DNA from 2 places in the Arthrobacter sp. zg-Y179 genome. Region 2 is predicted to be linked to the other one. Evidence: riboswitches for the same ligand, from Rfam matches in the RefSeq annotation. Region 2 holds a riboswitch; the other holds the start of a gene.

Region 1 (8,037 bases), on a different contig from region 2:
GTGCCGGACTGCTGGACGTCGTCTCCGAAGACGAAGTAGGCAATTACCTGGGTGCAGCGGCCGACGCCGAACGGGTGGTAACGCACCGGTTCTCCTCCCTCCGTCCCGGCTACCGCGGGTGGTACTGGTACGCCACAGTTGCCCGTATGCCCCGGAGCAAGAAGGTGACGGTCAGCGAGGTGGGGCTGCTCCCCTCGGACGAAGCGCTGCTGGCTCCCGAGTGGGTGCCGTGGTCCGATCGGCTGCGTCCGGAAGACATTGCTGCCGAACAGGAACAGCAGGAACAGGAACAGCGGGCGCAGGAACAGGCCGATCAGGAACAGGCCGAAGCGGAACCCGCTGGCCAGGACAACGACGGGCAGCAGGACGAGGCAGGCGAGAACCAGGCCGGCGAAGAGCACGCCGATGAGACAGGTGCCCAGGAGGACGAATAATCCCGTGACGGTCGCGGCAACAGGGTTCACTATCCCCAAGGGGGCGCTGGACTGATGTTCCGTTCCCTTCGCATCTTCAACTACCGCATCTGGTTTATCGGTGCCCTGGTGTCGAACATCGGCACCTGGATGCAGCGTACGGCGCAGGACTGGCTTGTCTATGACATCCTGACCGACCAGGACGCGGCAGCCATGGGAATAGTCATGGCGCTGCAGCTGGGGCCGCAGCTGCTTCTGGCCCCGTGGTCAGGCCTGATCGCGGACACGTACAACCGCCGCAAGGTCCTCCTGCTCACGCAGGTCAGCATGGGCGCCCTGGGCCTGGCGCTGGGGTTCCTGGTGCTCTCAGGGCATGCCGAGCTGTGGCACGTCTACGCCTTCGCGCTGGCTCTCGGCGTGGTGTCCGCCGTGGACGGGCCGGCACGTCAGGCATTCGTCTCCGAGGTGGTTTCCGAGCGGGACCTGCCCAACGCCGTCGCCCTTAACAGTGCCTCCTTCAACGGGGCACGGATGATCGGCCCCGCCGTCGCCGGCCTCCTGACCGTGGCCGTGGGCCCGGGCCTGGTCTTCGTACTCAACGCCGTGACGTTCGGCGCCATGGTCATTGCGCTGCTGAAAATGCGGGCCGGCGAGCTGCGCGTGTTGCCCAAGGCACCTCCGGGGAAGGGCCGCATCCGGGCCGGACTTGCGTACGTGCGGCACCGGCCGGACCTGATCATGGTGATGCTCGCGATCTTCATCGTGGGGACCTTCGGCATGAATTTCGCTATCTATATCGCAGCCATGGCGCGTACCGAGTTCGGCCGGGACGCCGGCATTTTCGGCGTCCTGAATTCGGTGATGGCCATTGGATCCGTTGCCGGCGCGTTGCTGTCCGCCCGGCGGGACCGGCCCCGCCTGCGCTTTGTCTTTGGTGCGGCCGGAGCCTTCGGCCTGGCCTGCATCCTGTCCGCCGCGGCACCCAGCCTGATCCTGTTCGCCGTCTCGCTGATCCCCGTCGGCCTGTTTGCACTGACCCTGATGACCAGCGCCAACGCCTATGTCCAGACCACCACGGCCCAGATCATGCGCGGGCGGGTGATGGCCCTGTACTTTGCCATCTTTATGGGCGGCACGCCGCTGGGCGCCCCGGTGGTGGGTTGGGTCTCGAACACCTTTGGTCCCCGCTGGAGCCTGGGCGTTGCCGCCGCTTCGGGTCTGCTTGCCGCCGCGATTGGTTTCGTCTGGGCCTGGCGCACCTACGGCATGCGTTTCCACTATGACCGGAGCCTGCCGCGCCGGCTGAGCATGACCACGGACACTCCGGAAAAGCAGCAGGACCCGGACAACGCCTAGCGTCCGGGTCCTGCCACGACCCCTATGGGGGGGGGGCGACTTGGCGGGTCAGGAATTCGCGATCACATAATCGATGCACTCCAGCAGGGCACTGACGTCGTCGGGCTCGATGGCAACGAAGGTGGCAATCCGCAGCTGGTTGCGGCCGAGCTTGCGGTAGGGCTCCACGTCCACCACGCCGTTGGCGCGCAGGGTCTTCGCAATTGCCGCGGCGTCGATGTCCTCCTCGAAATCGATCGTGGCAATCACATTGGAGCGGTCCTCGGCACGGGGAACGAACGGAGTGGCCACGGAGGACTTCTCCGCCCACGAATAGATCCGCCCCGCCGACTCCGCCGTCCGGCCCGCGGCGAAGGCAAGCCCGCCGTTGGCATTGAGCCATTCGATCTGCGCGTTAAGGGTCACCAGCGTAGACAGCGACGGCGTGTTGTAGGTCTGGTTCAGCCTCGAGTTGTCGATGGCGGTCTGCAGGTTCAGGAAATCCGGAATCCAGCGGTCCCCGGCGTTGATCCGGGCCGCCCGCTCCAGCGCCGCCGGAGAGAACATGCCCAGCCACAGTCCGCCGTCGGAAGCGAAGTTTTTCTGCGGTGCGAAGTAATAGACATCCGACTGGGCCAGGTCCACATCCAGGCCGCCCGCAGCGGAGGTGGCATCGATCAGGACCAGGGAGCCGGCGTCGGCGCCTTCCACGCGCCGTACGGGGGCAGCCACGCCGGTGGAGGTCTCATTCTGGGGCCAGGCATAAACGTCGACGCCGGCCTCCACCGCAGGCTCGGGGCGCGTACCGGGAGCGGACGTGATGATGCTGGATGCCGAGAGGAACGGAGCCTTGTTGGTGGCTGCCGCGAACTTTGAGCCGAATTCGCCGAAGGACAGGTGCTGGGCCTTGTCCTGGACCAGGCCGAAGGCCGCAATGTCCCAGAATGCGGTGGAGCCGCCCACGCCCAGGACAACCTCGTAGCCCTCGGGGGCCGAGAACAGCTCGGTGAGGCCTTCACGGACGCTGCCCACGAGGTTCCGTACCGGAGCCTGCCGGTGGGAGGTGCCGAGCAGGTTTGCTCCCGCCGCTGCCAGTGCGGACATTTGTTCCGGGCGTACCTTGGAAGGGCCGGCACCAAATCGGCCGTCCTTCGGGAGGAGTCCAGCGGGAATTTTCAGTGCGGCGGTATCGCCCATGGCGTGACGCTCCAAGCAGGTTTCGAAGGTGGCGGATATGCACTTCCATTCTGCCGTACACACTCCGGAGGCGGCGATGTATGACGCCCGCCACCGCACCCTGTGCCCGGCGCCGCGCAATTATCGGGCGGTCCGGCGGATAGGCTAACGTGTTGGCGTACACCCCCGGGCAGCGGTTCGTTGCCCTTCTTCCTCCCTTGCTAGGAGCGGCCCGTCATGACGGATCTCATTGACACCACTGAGATGTATCTCAGGACCATCCTGGAACTGGAAGAAGAGAACATTGTTGCCCTCCGTGCACGCATTGCCGAACGGCTGCGGCACTCCGGTCCCACGGTTTCCCAGACCATCGGACGAATGGAACGTGACGGGCTCGTAGTGGTTGCCGGGACCCGCCGGCTGGAGCTGACGGAACTGGGCCGGCGCCGGGCCACCGAAGTAATGCGCAAGCACCGCCTGGCCGAACGGCTCCTTGCCGACGTCATCGGACTTGACTGGGCCTACGTGCACGATGAAGCCTGCCGCTGGGAACACGTGATGAGTGAGCGCGTGGAACGGCGGCTGTATGAGCTGTTGGGCCACCCCACGGAATCGCCCTACGGCAATCCCATTCCCGGCCTCGAGGGAATCGGCGGCGCGGCTGCGGAAGTATTCATCACCGGCGTCGTCGACCTGGTGTCCACTGTCGCTACGGCCGAGCCGGGGACCAAGCTTCGGCTGGTCCGGCTGGCCGAACCGATCCAGGTGGAACCCGAGCTGCTTTCCCAACTGGACGAAGCGGGGCTGCGGCCCGGAGCGCAGATCACTGCAGAGGTTGTAGGCGGCTATATTTCCGTTCGCGTTCCGGGTATCGAGGGTGCCTTGGAACTGCCTACGGAAGTGGCCTCCCACGTCTTTGTTTCTCCTATTGGGTAACGGAATGGTCACTTTTGTGACATTTACCCTATAGTGAGTTCCGACGCTGAAACACCATCGTTATCCGGTCCGTCCGCCGAGCCCTGCCAGCGGACCGGAGCACCAAATTCGTCCAGGCAGGGGCGGAGGACCCACTTTCCGGCAGCATTGCTGCCTTGGGGTGAAGCCTTTCGGGGGCCGGCGGCATTTCCTGCATAGTTGCAGGTGATGCCCCGCCTTTTCCGGAAAGGCCGAGTTTCTCTACTCGAATCCGACAGCTAACTTCGCAGGCGATCCATGAGAGGGAATAACTTGTCGAAGCATGCTGCTTCGGGCCGGCGCCGCGCGTCAGCTCCTATTGCACCTGCGCGCCCGCGCAACGCCTCACCGTCAGGCCGTCGGCGCGCCGAAACAAAGTCCGTGTCCGTGGGCGGTGCCGCCCAGAAGGTGGCCATTACCGCTGCCACGTCGGGCCTGATCCTCACGGCCGCCATGCCCACGCATGCGGTGGCCGACGATCCGGTCCAGCTCGAGCCGGCGGCGATCGACGCGCCCGTCTCGGCGGACCCGAACGCTGATATCGGATTCGCCCGGGCCGGGCTGAGCAGCAAATATGACCCGGACGCCAAGCTGGCCTCCATTACTGTTGCGGCCGGCTCGCATGCGGTCCCTGCCGCGGCGAAGGGCACGCTGTCCGCGCCCCTGGACGCTTCTTTGGTGCAGACCTCCGGGTTTGGCCACCGGGTCAGCCCCATTACCGGGCAGCACGGCGAGATGCATAACGGGCAGGACTTCGCCGCCGTCTGCGGTACCGCGGTCAACGCTGCGGCATCCGGCACCGTGGTCTTCGCCGGCTGGCATCCCTACGGCGGCGGCAACCGCGTGGTGATTGACCACGGCAACGGAGTGCAGACTACGTACAACCACCTTTCCAACATTGCCGTCACCATGGGCACCGAGGTCGACCGCGGATTCCTGGTCGGCGCAAGCGGTACAACCGGTTCCTCAACCGGCTGCCACCTGCATTTCGAGGTCATGGTTAACGGCGAAGTAGTGGACCCGCTGAATTGGTTGTAAGCGCTTAAATCAATTGGTTGTAACCAGTTGAATATCATTTCGTGATCGGAACGTGACATACCTCAAATGTTGCTGTACGCTCATCCTCGTGCCCGATTCGCCAAAGGTGGGGCACCTTCGAACAGATCGCCTAGCTCTGCCACTGTTTGAAGTCCGTTCGCAGAATCGCATGGCAGAGGCGGGGGAACCAATTTCGGGTTTCGAAAGAAACCCTTGGGGTTAAGTTGCAAAAGGCCATTGGCCGGGCAACCGGGTGACTCCCATCCGAATCCGACAGCTCACCTCGTAGGCAATTGGGAGAGGCAAACTTGTGTCATCACACGCTCACGGCCGCCGTCGCGCTGCCACCGTACAGACCAACCCGATCACTGCACTTTCCAAGGCAGTCAGCAGCAACGCCGGGACCGTAGGCCGCCAGGCCGCCGTCGTAGTTGCAGCATCCGGCCTCGTGCTGGCTGCCGGACTTCCTGCACAGGCTTCCGTAAGCACGGACCGCCAGGCACTCGCAGCAACCCCGCTGAACATCGTGGCCGGCAGCGTTACCGCTCCCGCCAACGCACCGTTCGAGCTTCCCCTGGTTGCCCCCAGCTCCACCTCCGGTGCCGAATACCGCGCACAGGTTGCAGCTGAAGAGGCCGCAGCCCAGGCAGCAGAAGAGCTCGCAGCCTCGCAGGCCGCAGCAGCCCAGGCAGCAGCCACCAAGAATGCCGCAGCCGCCCGCACCGCCCCGGCAGCCTCCGGCCCCGCCGTAGTGGCAGCCTCCTCCATGGCGGCTCCTGTCGAAGCTCCGGCTTCCGGCAACGTCGCAGCCGGCCTGGTTGCTTCGGCCTACGGCCAGATCGGTGTGGCACAGGATTGCACCGCCATGGTCGAGAAGGCACTGCGCTCCGTCGGCAAGTCCGTCGGCGATCTGGCCCCCGGCCAGTTCTTCCAGTTCGGTTCCGTAGTTTCCACTCCGGCTCCCGGCGACCTCGTGATCACCGGCGGCCACGTTGCGATCTACGTCGGCAACGGCCAGGTAGTCAGCGGCGGGTTGAACGGTATGAACACCGGCCTGCACCCACTCTCCGATCTGCCGGGCGCCAGCTTCGTCCGCGTCAGCTAAGCCCGGTTTCGAGACATCATGACTTCGACAATTGAGCGCGCCCGCCACCGGGCGCCGGTGGAACGCACCACTACGCTGAGCGCCCTTGCCGGCGCCGTCAGTGCCAACGCCGGAACGGTGGGCCGCCAGGCCGCCGTGATCGCGGCAGCCTCCGGGCTGGTACTGACCACCGGTGTTGCGGCCAATGCCTCCGGGGCGGACGCCGTGCGCGACGTCCAGACAAGCACCCTGGATCTTTCTTCGGTCAAGGCCCTCCAGGTCTCCGAGAACGCCACGGTCTCGTTCGAACGCGACAGCATTGCCGGCACCACCCCGGCACCCGTGCCGGAACCGGTAGCCCCGGTTGCCGAAGCTGCTGCACCTGCTGCCGTTTCGGCTCCGAAACCGGCTGCCGCCCCTGCCGGCACGCGTGCTGCTGCCAACACGGTTCCTGCTGCTCAGGCGACAACCCTCAGCGCACCGGCCGCAGTTCAGCCCGTGCAGAGCGCACCTTCCGGTGTGGCATCCACCATTGCAGCTGCTGCCTACGCGCAGCTGGGCATCGGGCAGGACTGCACCCGGTTGGTTACCAATGCACTGGCAGCGGCCGGAATCAACCACCACGGCTGGCCTGCAAGCTACCTCTCCCTTGGACGGACGGTGAGCGCAGCTGAGGCCATCCCCGGTGACCTTATCTACTACGCAGACGGCGGGATGGGCATGGCCCACATCGCCGTGTACGTGGGCGGCGGTCAGGCAGTGCACGGCGGTTTCAACGGCGGATCCACCGTTGTGGCTCCGGCCGAGCTCGGCTCCGGCGGCGTCTACATCCGCGTGGGCGGCTAAGCAGCTCCCGGCACAGCATCCTGGCAAGGCCCCTCCTTCGGGAGGGGCCTTGCCTGCTTAAACCCTGTTAAACCTTGTTGAACCGCAGCCCGGGCACGGACGCAGGCGACGTACTGCTGGCCGGGGCCGGGCCCCTGTGCCACCGGCATAAATGGCCAAGACGGCGATCGCGTTCTACTCTTGCATAGACAATCCGATGTGCCCTTGGCGGAGCGGTGTCTTGTACTCACCGGTTCGCGGGCGGCAGGCGAAGAGGTATGTGCATGCGCACTCTCGTTCTGAATGCTGGATATGAACCGTTGGCCGTGATCACTTTCCGCCGCGCCTTGGTGCTGGTCCTGAATGGAAAGGCGAGTGTGGTGGCGGAAAGCGGCGAGCCCGTGATCGGGCCCAACGAAATCCTCCCTCGACCTTCGGTGATCCTGCTCCACCGGTACGTGAAGATTCCTTACCGGGAGGGTACCGTTGCCACCCGAAGGGGCGTCCTGCGCCGGGATAACCATGAATGCGCCTATTGCGGAAAGGCGGCGGCGACCGTGGACCACGTGGTCCCGCGGTCCCGCGGCGGCGATGACAGCTGGGAAAACCTGGTGGCCTGTTGCCTGCGCTGCAACAACAGCAAAGGGGACCGGACGCTGGCCCAGCTTGGCTGGGAGCTGCGGGTATCTCCCAAGGCACCCCGGGGTGCGCGCTGGCAGATCCGCGAGCTTGAACGTCCGTCGCCGCAGTGGGACCCGTTCCTGCAGAATGACACGGCTGCCTGATGTCCACCGCTTATGACGCAGTCATCCTGGCTGGCGGCCGTTCCACGCGCCTTGGCGGCACGCCCAAGGCGCTGCTTCTGGCCGGGGACCGAACCCTCTTGGAAACCACCCTTGCCGCAGTCCAGGATGCGCGCAGCACTGCCGTCGCAGGGCCGCCGGAACTGTCGAAGCTGCTCGGTTCCACAGTGCTGGCCGGATCCCCGGGGAGACCCCTGCTGGTCCGGGAGGAGCCCGCCTACGCGGGGCCGGCAGCAGCGGTCGGAGCCGCCGTCGTCGCCCTGGCCGAGGGGAACGTCGACAGCGGCGAAAGCCCCTGGACGATGGTCCTGGCCTGCGACATGCCGCAGATCGCCGCCGCCGTCCGGGCCCTGCTGGCTGCAGCCGACGTGCCGCCCGCCGAGAGCCTGCTGGCAGTGGATTCCAGCGG
Region 2 (8,037 bases):
GGGACCTACTACCGCGCCGGCGAGGGCCTGGTCGGCAGCTGGCTGGCGCTCATTTCCTACGCACTGTTCGCCGCAATCATGAAAACCGGACCCCTGGCCGGCTTCAACACCGCCATGCGCTCCGTGACCGTGGAGCAGAGCAATTTCTACTCGGTCCTGGGCATCTCCCCGTGGCTGTTCGTGGCGGTGCTTGTGGCTGCGGTGGCCCTGGCCGTCCGGCACCACCTGGCCAAGCCGAAGTTCGCCATGGCCGCCCTGCCCGCGTCGAAAACCGGACTGGCGCACCTCTTGTTCGAAAAGCCGTGGAATGCCTTTGCCACCGCTGTCGTCATCGGGCTCATTGCCACTGCAGCCTGGCCGTTGAGCTGGGCTACCGGCCGGGAGGACGGCCTGGGCATCACCACACCCTCCTCCAAGCTGGTCACCTACCTGGTCACCGGCGATGCCGAACTCGTGGACTGGGGCGTGTACCTGGTCATCGGCATCCTGCTCGGCTCCTTCATTGCAGCCAAGGGCAGCGGCGAATTCCGGGTCCGGGTCCCCGACGCCGCCACGGCAGTGAAGAGCCTCGGCGGCGGTGCCCTGATGGGTATCGGCGCGGCCCTGGCCGGCGGCTGCACCATCGGCAACGCGATGGTGCAGACGGCCCAGTTCACCTTCCAGGGCTGGACCGCGCTGATCTTCATGATCCTCGGCACCGGCGTGGCTGCGAAACTCACCATCATGAACCGCCGCCCGGCGCCTGCCTCCGCACGCGTTCCCGTCGGCGTCTAAATCCCCACCAAAAGCTAGAAAAGGAAACACACCATGGCACAGGTCACCCTGGAAACCAACGGATCCGTCTGCCCCTTCCCCCTCGTGGAGGCCAAGCAGGCTATGACAACGCTGACGAGCGGCGACGAACTCGTTATCCACTTCGACTGCACCCAGGCCACGGACGCCATTCCGCGCTGGGCTGCCGAGAGCGGCTACCCGGTCACGGATTTCTCCAAGCGCGGTCCTGCGGAGTGGTCCATCACGGTGCAGAAGGCCTAGTCCTTCCGACGGGCACGGCTGGGCTGGACCCGCGGCGGCTCCCCCGGCATCTTCGGATAGTCCGGCGGGAAAGGCAGCTCGCCGAGCCCGTCGGCCAGGTCCCGTTCCCACCAGTCCAGCAGGACGTCGATGGACCCGGGCCGGGCTGACATTTCCGCCCAGGGATCCCCGACAGTGCGCAGCCGCTCCGGAACGGTCTGCATCGTGAAGTCCCCCGGATGCACCCGTTCCAGCTCATCCCAGGTGATCGGACAGGAGACGGGCGCGTCCGGGAGGGCACGGGGGCTGTAGGCGCCCGCCATGGTGCGGTCGCGGTTGGCCTGGTTGAAGTCCACGAACACGCGTTCGCCGCGCTCCTCCTTCCACCAGGCAGTGGTCACCTTGTCCGGCATCCGGCGCTCCACCTCCCGGGCCGCGGCAATCACCGCATGCCGGACGTCCAGGAACTCACGCTCCGGCCGGATCGGGGCGAACAAGTGGATGCCCCGGTTGCCCGAGGTCTTAATGAAGGCATCCAGCCCGGCCTCGGCGAGGATGGTCCGCAGTTCCTGGGCCGGACGCACGGCGTCGTCGAAATCCGTGCCCGGCTGGGGATCCAGGTCGATCCGCAGCTGGTCCGGATTGTCGGTATTTTCCGCCCGTGACGGCCAGGGATGGAACACCACCGTGTTCATCTGGGCCGCCCACACCGCAGCGGCCGGCTCATCCAGCACCACCTGCGGGTGTGAACGGGCACTCGGGTATTTCACGGTGACGGCGCGCATCCAGTCCGGCATTCCACGCGGAGGATTCTTGGAAAAGAACACCTCCCCGCCGATGCCCTCCGGAAAGCGCTCCAGCGAGACGGGCCGGCCGCCGTTGGCCCGGATGAACGCCTCGCCCACCTCCGCGAGATAACGGGCCAGATCCAGTTTCGTGATTCCGGGATTCGGCCAGAGGACCCGCCCCGGACTGGAGATGCGGACCTGCCGCTCCCCCTCCGGGCCGGGAACGGTCAAGGTGGTTTCCTCGCGTGCCATGGCTCTGCTTTCCCTCATCGGACAGTGTGGGAAAGAGGTTACCGCGTCAGGCGGCAGGCTTCTCCAGCACCGGTTCCATCGGAGCGCCGGGCCGGTAGTTCCTCCGCCCGTGGACAAAGTGGTACAGCACCGTGGAGGCCAGCAGGACGGCGGCCAGCACCCAGTACATGCCGTGGAATCCCATCAGCGGCAGGAGCATCCCCAGCAGCAGCGGGCCAAGGCCCACCCCGGCATCCATCAGGATAAAGAATGTGGATGTCGCCAGGCCGATTCGAGCCGGCGGCGCCGTCGTCACGGCAATCGCCTGGGCACACGGCATCAGCGCACCGAAGCCGAACCCCACAAACACGCCGGCCAGGGCCATCACCGTGTCATTGGGGGCGTAGGCGAGCAGCGCCAGGCCGACGGCGAAGGACACGAGGGTGGGATACACCACGGCGTTGTCGCCGTGCCGGTCCTGGATGCGCCCCACAAACAGCCGCGATACCAGCACCACGCACGCATAGACCACAAAGAAGAGGCTGGCGCCGAGCACCAGGCCTTCTGTCTGGGCATAGGAGTTCAGGAAGGAGAGGATGCCGGCGTAAGCGGCGCCGGCAATGAACATCACCGACGCAATGGCCAGGGCCGACGGATCGATGATGTCCGTCAGGTGCATCCGCCACTTGTTCTCCTGTTCCTCGGCCGTCGGCGTACGTTCAGGCAGGGACAGCACCAGGGACAAGACCAGTGCGACGGCGGCGCATCCGGCAGCAAACAGGAACAATGCGCGGTAACTGACCGACTCCGCCAGGAACACGGCCAGGAACGGGCCCACTGCAGTGGCCAGCGTGGTGGAGATACCGAAGTAGCCGGTGCCCTCACCCCGCCGGTGGACCGGAATCAGTCCCATAACGGAGGCGGAAATACTCGTGCTGGCCGCTCCGAATGCCATGCCGTGCAGGATCCGGACGGTCAGGAGCAGTGCCAGGCTGGACGCGGGGATGTACAGCAGCGACGCGACAACGAACACCGCAAGGCTCACTACCAGCAGCCTCCGCCGCCCGACGAAGTCCAGGAACTTGCCGGCGAACACCCGTGCCGCCAACGCGCCGAGGACGAAGGATCCGGAAGCGAATCCGGCGGCGCTGTCGGATGCGGAGAACTCCTGCACCGTATAGAGCGCCATGGTGGTCATCAACAGATAAAACACCAGTGAGATAAAGAGATTGGTGATGATCGCCAGCACAAATCCCCTGGTCCATAATTTAGAACCGCTGCCAGCCACTGCATTCTCCTGTTTGCTCGGAACAAGCGACCCATATTGAAAGGCCGCCTAACAACCTTACGCGCCGTCGCCGCCGGTCGGGAAATCAAAGCCGCCGTCCCACTGCTGAATTGAAGGAAATTTCAGTGATCCCGACCACTTTTACCCTCGTAGTGGGGCAGTCGTGACGCACGGGAAAACATCAGTCACTCCTGTATCGGAGGGTCGAAGTCTTCGGCGGCAAGTCGCACCGGGCTGGACGTCGTTTCCGGCGCCGTGATACAGCTGTTACTAGTGGGATCACACGCGTAACACCTGCCACGACGCCTGGGAACTGCCCGCCACCCGGCATGAGGCACGACGCTGTTAATATTGATACTGAAGCAGGCCATAGTGGCCGCTGAGGCCGATTTCGGCTAGCATACCGCGGCCCCGATCACACGCCCGAGAGAAGCAGATCACATAATGGTTATCCAACCGTAACTATCTTGTACGGTTATACCCATGCCGCTTTCTGATGCGGCTCCCCCGGGCTTGTTACCTAGCTCTGCCGCTGGTCCCGGGGTCCACAGAACGCACAACCACGGCAGAGGCGGGGGAACCAATTATGGGTTCCTTGAATCCTTGGGGTTAAGTCTCCGGTTTCACCGGCGGCCGGGTGTCTCCCATCCGAATCCGACAGCTCACCTCGCAGGTATCGGGAGAGGTTATTACATGACTTTCAACAAGACTCGTGGACGCCACCGCGCCGAGAACACCGTCGCAGCAGGCCGTGCACGGACCATCGGCAGCACCGCAGCCGTCGTCGTTGCCGGCTCCGGCATCATGCTCGGCATGGCCGCACCGGCCTCCGCCGGTGTTGTCGCCAACGACAACTACACCCCGTCGCAGGCCGTTGCACCGGCCGCTCCGGTAGCTGCCGCTCCGGTGGAAGCTGCACCGGTAGCTGCCCCCGCAGCTGCTGCCGCCACCCACACCGTTGTATCCGGTGACACCCTGGGCCAGATCTCCGCCGCTTACGGCGTTGGCCTGGACTCCGTCCTGGCGCTGAACGGCCTGTCCCTGGCATCCGTCATCTACCCCGGCGACGTCATCACCGTTGCCGGCGAAGCTGCTCCGGCTGCCGCACCCGCTGCGTTCTACGCCGCACCGGCAGCCGCAGTAGCTGCACCGGTTGAGCCCGCCAATACCGGCGTGGTCACCACCCAGTCCACCAACATCACGCCGGCTGCGGCAACCCCCGCAGCCAGCGGCACCAATGCCATCATGCTGGCTTCGGCACAGTCGCAGCTGGGCGCAGCCCAGGACTGCACCGTTCTGGTTGAGGTTGCCCTGCGCGCCGCAGGCCACAACGTGGGAGACCTCGGTCCCGCACAGCTGGCCGCCTACGGCACCCAGGTCTCCACCCCGGAGCCCGGTGACATGGTCTACTACGCCGACGGCGGCATGGGCCTGGCCCACATTGCCATCTACGTCGGCAACGGCGAGGCCATCCACAGCGGCTGGAACGGCAACCAGACCGTAGTCCAGTCCGTCAACGTCGGCTCCGGCCCCGTGTTCTACCGCGCGTAAGGCTTCCCAGCCACACAGCGCCAAAATGAGCGTCCGTCCCGTAAGGGCCGGACGCTCATTGCGTTAAGCGGTCAGCCCCCGGACGCATCAGGGCACAAACCGGTAGCCCATGCCGTGTTCGGTGAGCAGATGCTGCGGAGCAGCAGGGTCACGCTCCAGTTTCCGCCTCAGCTGTCCGATGTACAGCCGCAGATAGCCCGAATCCGTGGTGCCCGGTCCCCAGACATTGGTCAGCAGGGCCTGCTGGGTGACCAGCATCCCCGGATGGGCGAGCAGCTCGGACAGGAACCGCCACTCGGTGGGCGTCAGGCGGATGTCCGAGCCGTCGTCGAGCCGGGCGATGCGCCGCGCGGCGAGGTCCACCCGCACCGTTCCGAACGTGATTTCGCTGGGACCGGCAGCCGCGGGCGATCGGCGGGAAAGCGCCCGGATCCGGGCCAGCAGCTCCTCGGTGGAGAAGGGTTTGGTGACGTAGTCATCCGCCCCCAGGTCCAGCGCCCGGACCTTGTCCGCCGGGTCGAGCCGGCCCGAGACCACCAGGATGGGCACCGCACTCCAGCCGCGGACGGCTTCGATGACATCCATGCCGCTCAGCCCCGGCATGCCCAGGTCCAGCACCAACAGGTCCGGATGGGTGTCCACGGCCTTCCGGATTGCGGCGCTGCCGCTTTCCGCCGTCACTACCTCATAGCCGTAGGCGCTCAGGGTGATCCGCAGTGCCCGGAGGATCTGCACGTCATCGTCGGCGATCAGGATCTTCATCCGGCCACCGCCGGGGAGTGTTGACCACCCGCGGGGACGCGGTGCCTGGCGGCCGGCAGCGAGAGGACCATGGTCAGTCCGCCGCCGGGGGTGTCTTCGGTTTCCAGTGTTCCGCCCATTCCTTCCGTAAATCCCTTGGCCAGGGCCAGGCCCAGGCCGAGCCCGGTCGAGTTATCGATATCCCCCAGCCGCTGGAAGGGTACAAAGATCTCACCGCGCCGCTGCTCCGGAACGCCCGGTCCCGAGTCTATGACGCGGATTTCCACCCGGCCGGCAAACTCGCTGACGGACAGCACGCATTTGATTCCGTCCGGACTGAAGCGCACCGCGTTGGCCAGCAGGTTGACCAGCACCCGCTGCAACAGCACAGGATCCGCCAGGACCACGCGCGGAACCGTGGGGATTTCCAGTTCCACGTCCGCCGGGCCCAGTTCCAGCTCCTCGAGCGCGGGCACCACCGCATCCACGACATTCAGCGGCTCCAGGCTCACGCCGACGACGCCGGCCTGCAGCCTGCTCACGTCCAGCAGGCTGGTGACCAGTCCGGAAAGGGAGGCCAGCGATTCCTCGGCGGTGGCGAGAAGTTCGCTGCGGTCCTGCTCGGACCAGGTGACATCCGTGGCCCGCAGCCCGGTGACGGCGGCGGTCGCGGCGGTCAGCGGACGGCGCAGGTCGTGCCCGACGGCGGCCAGCAGCGCCGTGCGGACCTTGTCCGCCGCGGCCAGGGAGCCCAGTCCCCTGGCGGTTTCGGTCAATTCCCGGTGCTCCAGCGCCGCTTCCATCTGCGCGGTGATGACCGCCAGCAGGCGCCGGTCAGACGCCGCCAGTTCACGCCCCCACAGGTCCAGGAAGCACCGCTCCCCGACCGGCAGTCGGGTTAGGGCCGGGTCGTCGGGCGAGACGGAGGCCGGCCAGTCGCCGTCGGCATACAGGTCTTCGCCCTCTGACCGAATACGTGCGGCGCTGACATTGAAGGCCTCGCGGGTCCGGCTCACCAGGGCACCCAGTGCGTCCTCCCCGCGCAGCACGCTGCCGGCGACGGACGCCAGCAGCTCGGATTCCGACGCCGAACGCCGGGCGGTGCGGGCGCGCCGGGCGGCGGCGTCCACCACGTAACTGACGAGCATCGCGTTAACGACGTAGAGTCCCAGCGCAAGCATGTGCGACGGCGTGGCCACGGTAACTGTGTAGAGCGGCTGGATGAAGAAGAAATCCAGGGTCAGGCCCGAGAGCAGGGCGGCGAACAGCGCCGGCCAGATGCCGCCGACCAGGGCCACCAGGATGACCAGCAGCTGGTAGCTGAGCACGTCGCCGGTGATCGTTTCGGAACTTCGGGCCGTGACCAGCCCGGCCGTAAGAAGCGGGCCGCCCAGCAGGGCGAACGCGAAGCCGAGCAGGCGCCGGCGCATCGAGAGGGCACTGCCGAAATGCGGGAGCACCAGGGTCCGGGCGGCGGCCGAATGCGAGACCATGTGCACGTCAATGTCGCCGGACTCACGGATGACCGTGGCGCCGATTCCCGGCCCGGACAGCAGGGCGGCGATCCGGGGGCGCCGGCTGACGCCCACCACCAGCTGGGTGGCATTGACGCTGCGGGCAAAGTCCACCAGCGCACGCGGAACGTCGTTGCCCACCACCTGGTGGAAGCTGCCGCCGAGCTTTTCCACCAGGAGCCGCTGTGCTGCCAGCTCTGCAGGTTCCGGCCCGCGCAGTCCGTCGGCTCCGGAGACGTGGACGGCCAGCAGCTTGCCGCCGGCGGACCGGGCGGCAATCCGTGCCCCGCGGCGCAGCAGGGTGCGCCCTTCGGGGCCGCCGGTGAGCGCCACCACCACCCGCTCCCGTGCCTCCCATTTACTGCTGATGCCGTGCTCTTCACGGTAGCGGTTCAGTGCCGAATCCACCTCGTCGGCCAGCCACAGCAGCGCCAGTTCGCGCAGCGCCGTCAGGTTTCCGAGGCGGAAGTAGTTGGACAGGGCCGCGTCGACCCGTTCGGCGGGATAAATGACGCCGTCGGCCAGGCGGCCGCGCAGCGACTGCGGCGTGAGGTCCACCAGCTCCACCTGTTCGGCTCCGCGCAGGACGGCGTCCGGCACGGTTTCGGCCTGCAGGGTGCCGGTGATCTGCTCGATCACGTCGTTCAGGGAATCGATGTGCTGGATGTTCACGGTGGACAGGACATTGATCCCGGCGTCGAGCAGGGCCTGCACGTCCTGCCACCGCTTTTCGTGCTTCAGTCCTGGCACGTTGGTATGGGCCAGCTCATCGACCAGCGCGTATTCAGGCGCCCGGGCCAGGACTGCAGGCAGGTCCATCTCCTGCAGTTCCAGCCCGCGGTGGTGCAGGACGGCGCGCCGGACGGTCTCCAGGCCTTCGGCCGCGGCGGCCGTCCCGGCACGCCCGTGC

What was found. A riboswitch is a leader RNA that binds a small molecule or an ion and turns the genes downstream of it on or off. The one in region 2 is predicted to bind cyclic di-AMP.
Region 1: linked by a shared signal. The riboswitch ahead of LOC56_RS13495 (M23 family metallopeptidase) and the one ahead of LOC56_RS09430 (LysM peptidoglycan-binding domain-containing protein) in region 2 are both predicted to bind cyclic di-AMP.

What each region holds. Positions count from the first base shown of each region.
Region 1 covers NZ_JAJJOB010000010.1:490,763-498,799, reverse strand. Annotated here, with positions in the region: gene LOC56_RS13515 (DUF3027 domain-containing protein) at 1-434, shown strand, start outside; gene LOC56_RS13510 (MFS transporter) at 489-1,769, shown strand; gene serC (phosphoserine transaminase) at 1,818-2,945, opposite strand; gene LOC56_RS13500 (metal-dependent transcriptional regulator) at 3,162-3,860, shown strand; cyclic di-AMP (ydaO/yuaA leader) riboswitch at 3,951-4,148, shown strand; gene LOC56_RS13495 (M23 family metallopeptidase) at 4,152-4,916, shown strand; cyclic di-AMP (ydaO/yuaA leader) riboswitch at 5,065-5,223, shown strand; gene LOC56_RS16320 (NlpC/P60 family protein) at 5,227-6,021, shown strand; gene LOC56_RS13485 (NlpC/P60 family protein) at 6,040-6,846, shown strand; gene LOC56_RS13480 (HNH endonuclease) at 7,110-7,610, shown strand; gene mobA (molybdenum cofactor guanylyltransferase) at 7,610-8,037, shown strand, end outside.
Region 2 covers NZ_JAJJOB010000008.1:172,088-180,124, forward strand. Annotated here, with positions in the region: gene LOC56_RS09410 (YeeE/YedE family protein) at 1-774, shown strand, start outside; gene LOC56_RS09415 (sulfurtransferase TusA family protein) at 808-1,035, shown strand; gene ligD (non-homologous end-joining DNA ligase) at 1,032-2,054, opposite strand; gene LOC56_RS09425 (MFS transporter) at 2,101-3,321, opposite strand; cyclic di-AMP (ydaO/yuaA leader) riboswitch at 3,865-4,011, shown strand; gene LOC56_RS09430 (LysM peptidoglycan-binding domain-containing protein) at 4,015-4,872, shown strand; gene LOC56_RS09435 (response regulator) at 4,960-5,634, opposite strand; gene LOC56_RS09440 (ATP-binding protein) at 5,631-8,037, opposite strand, start outside.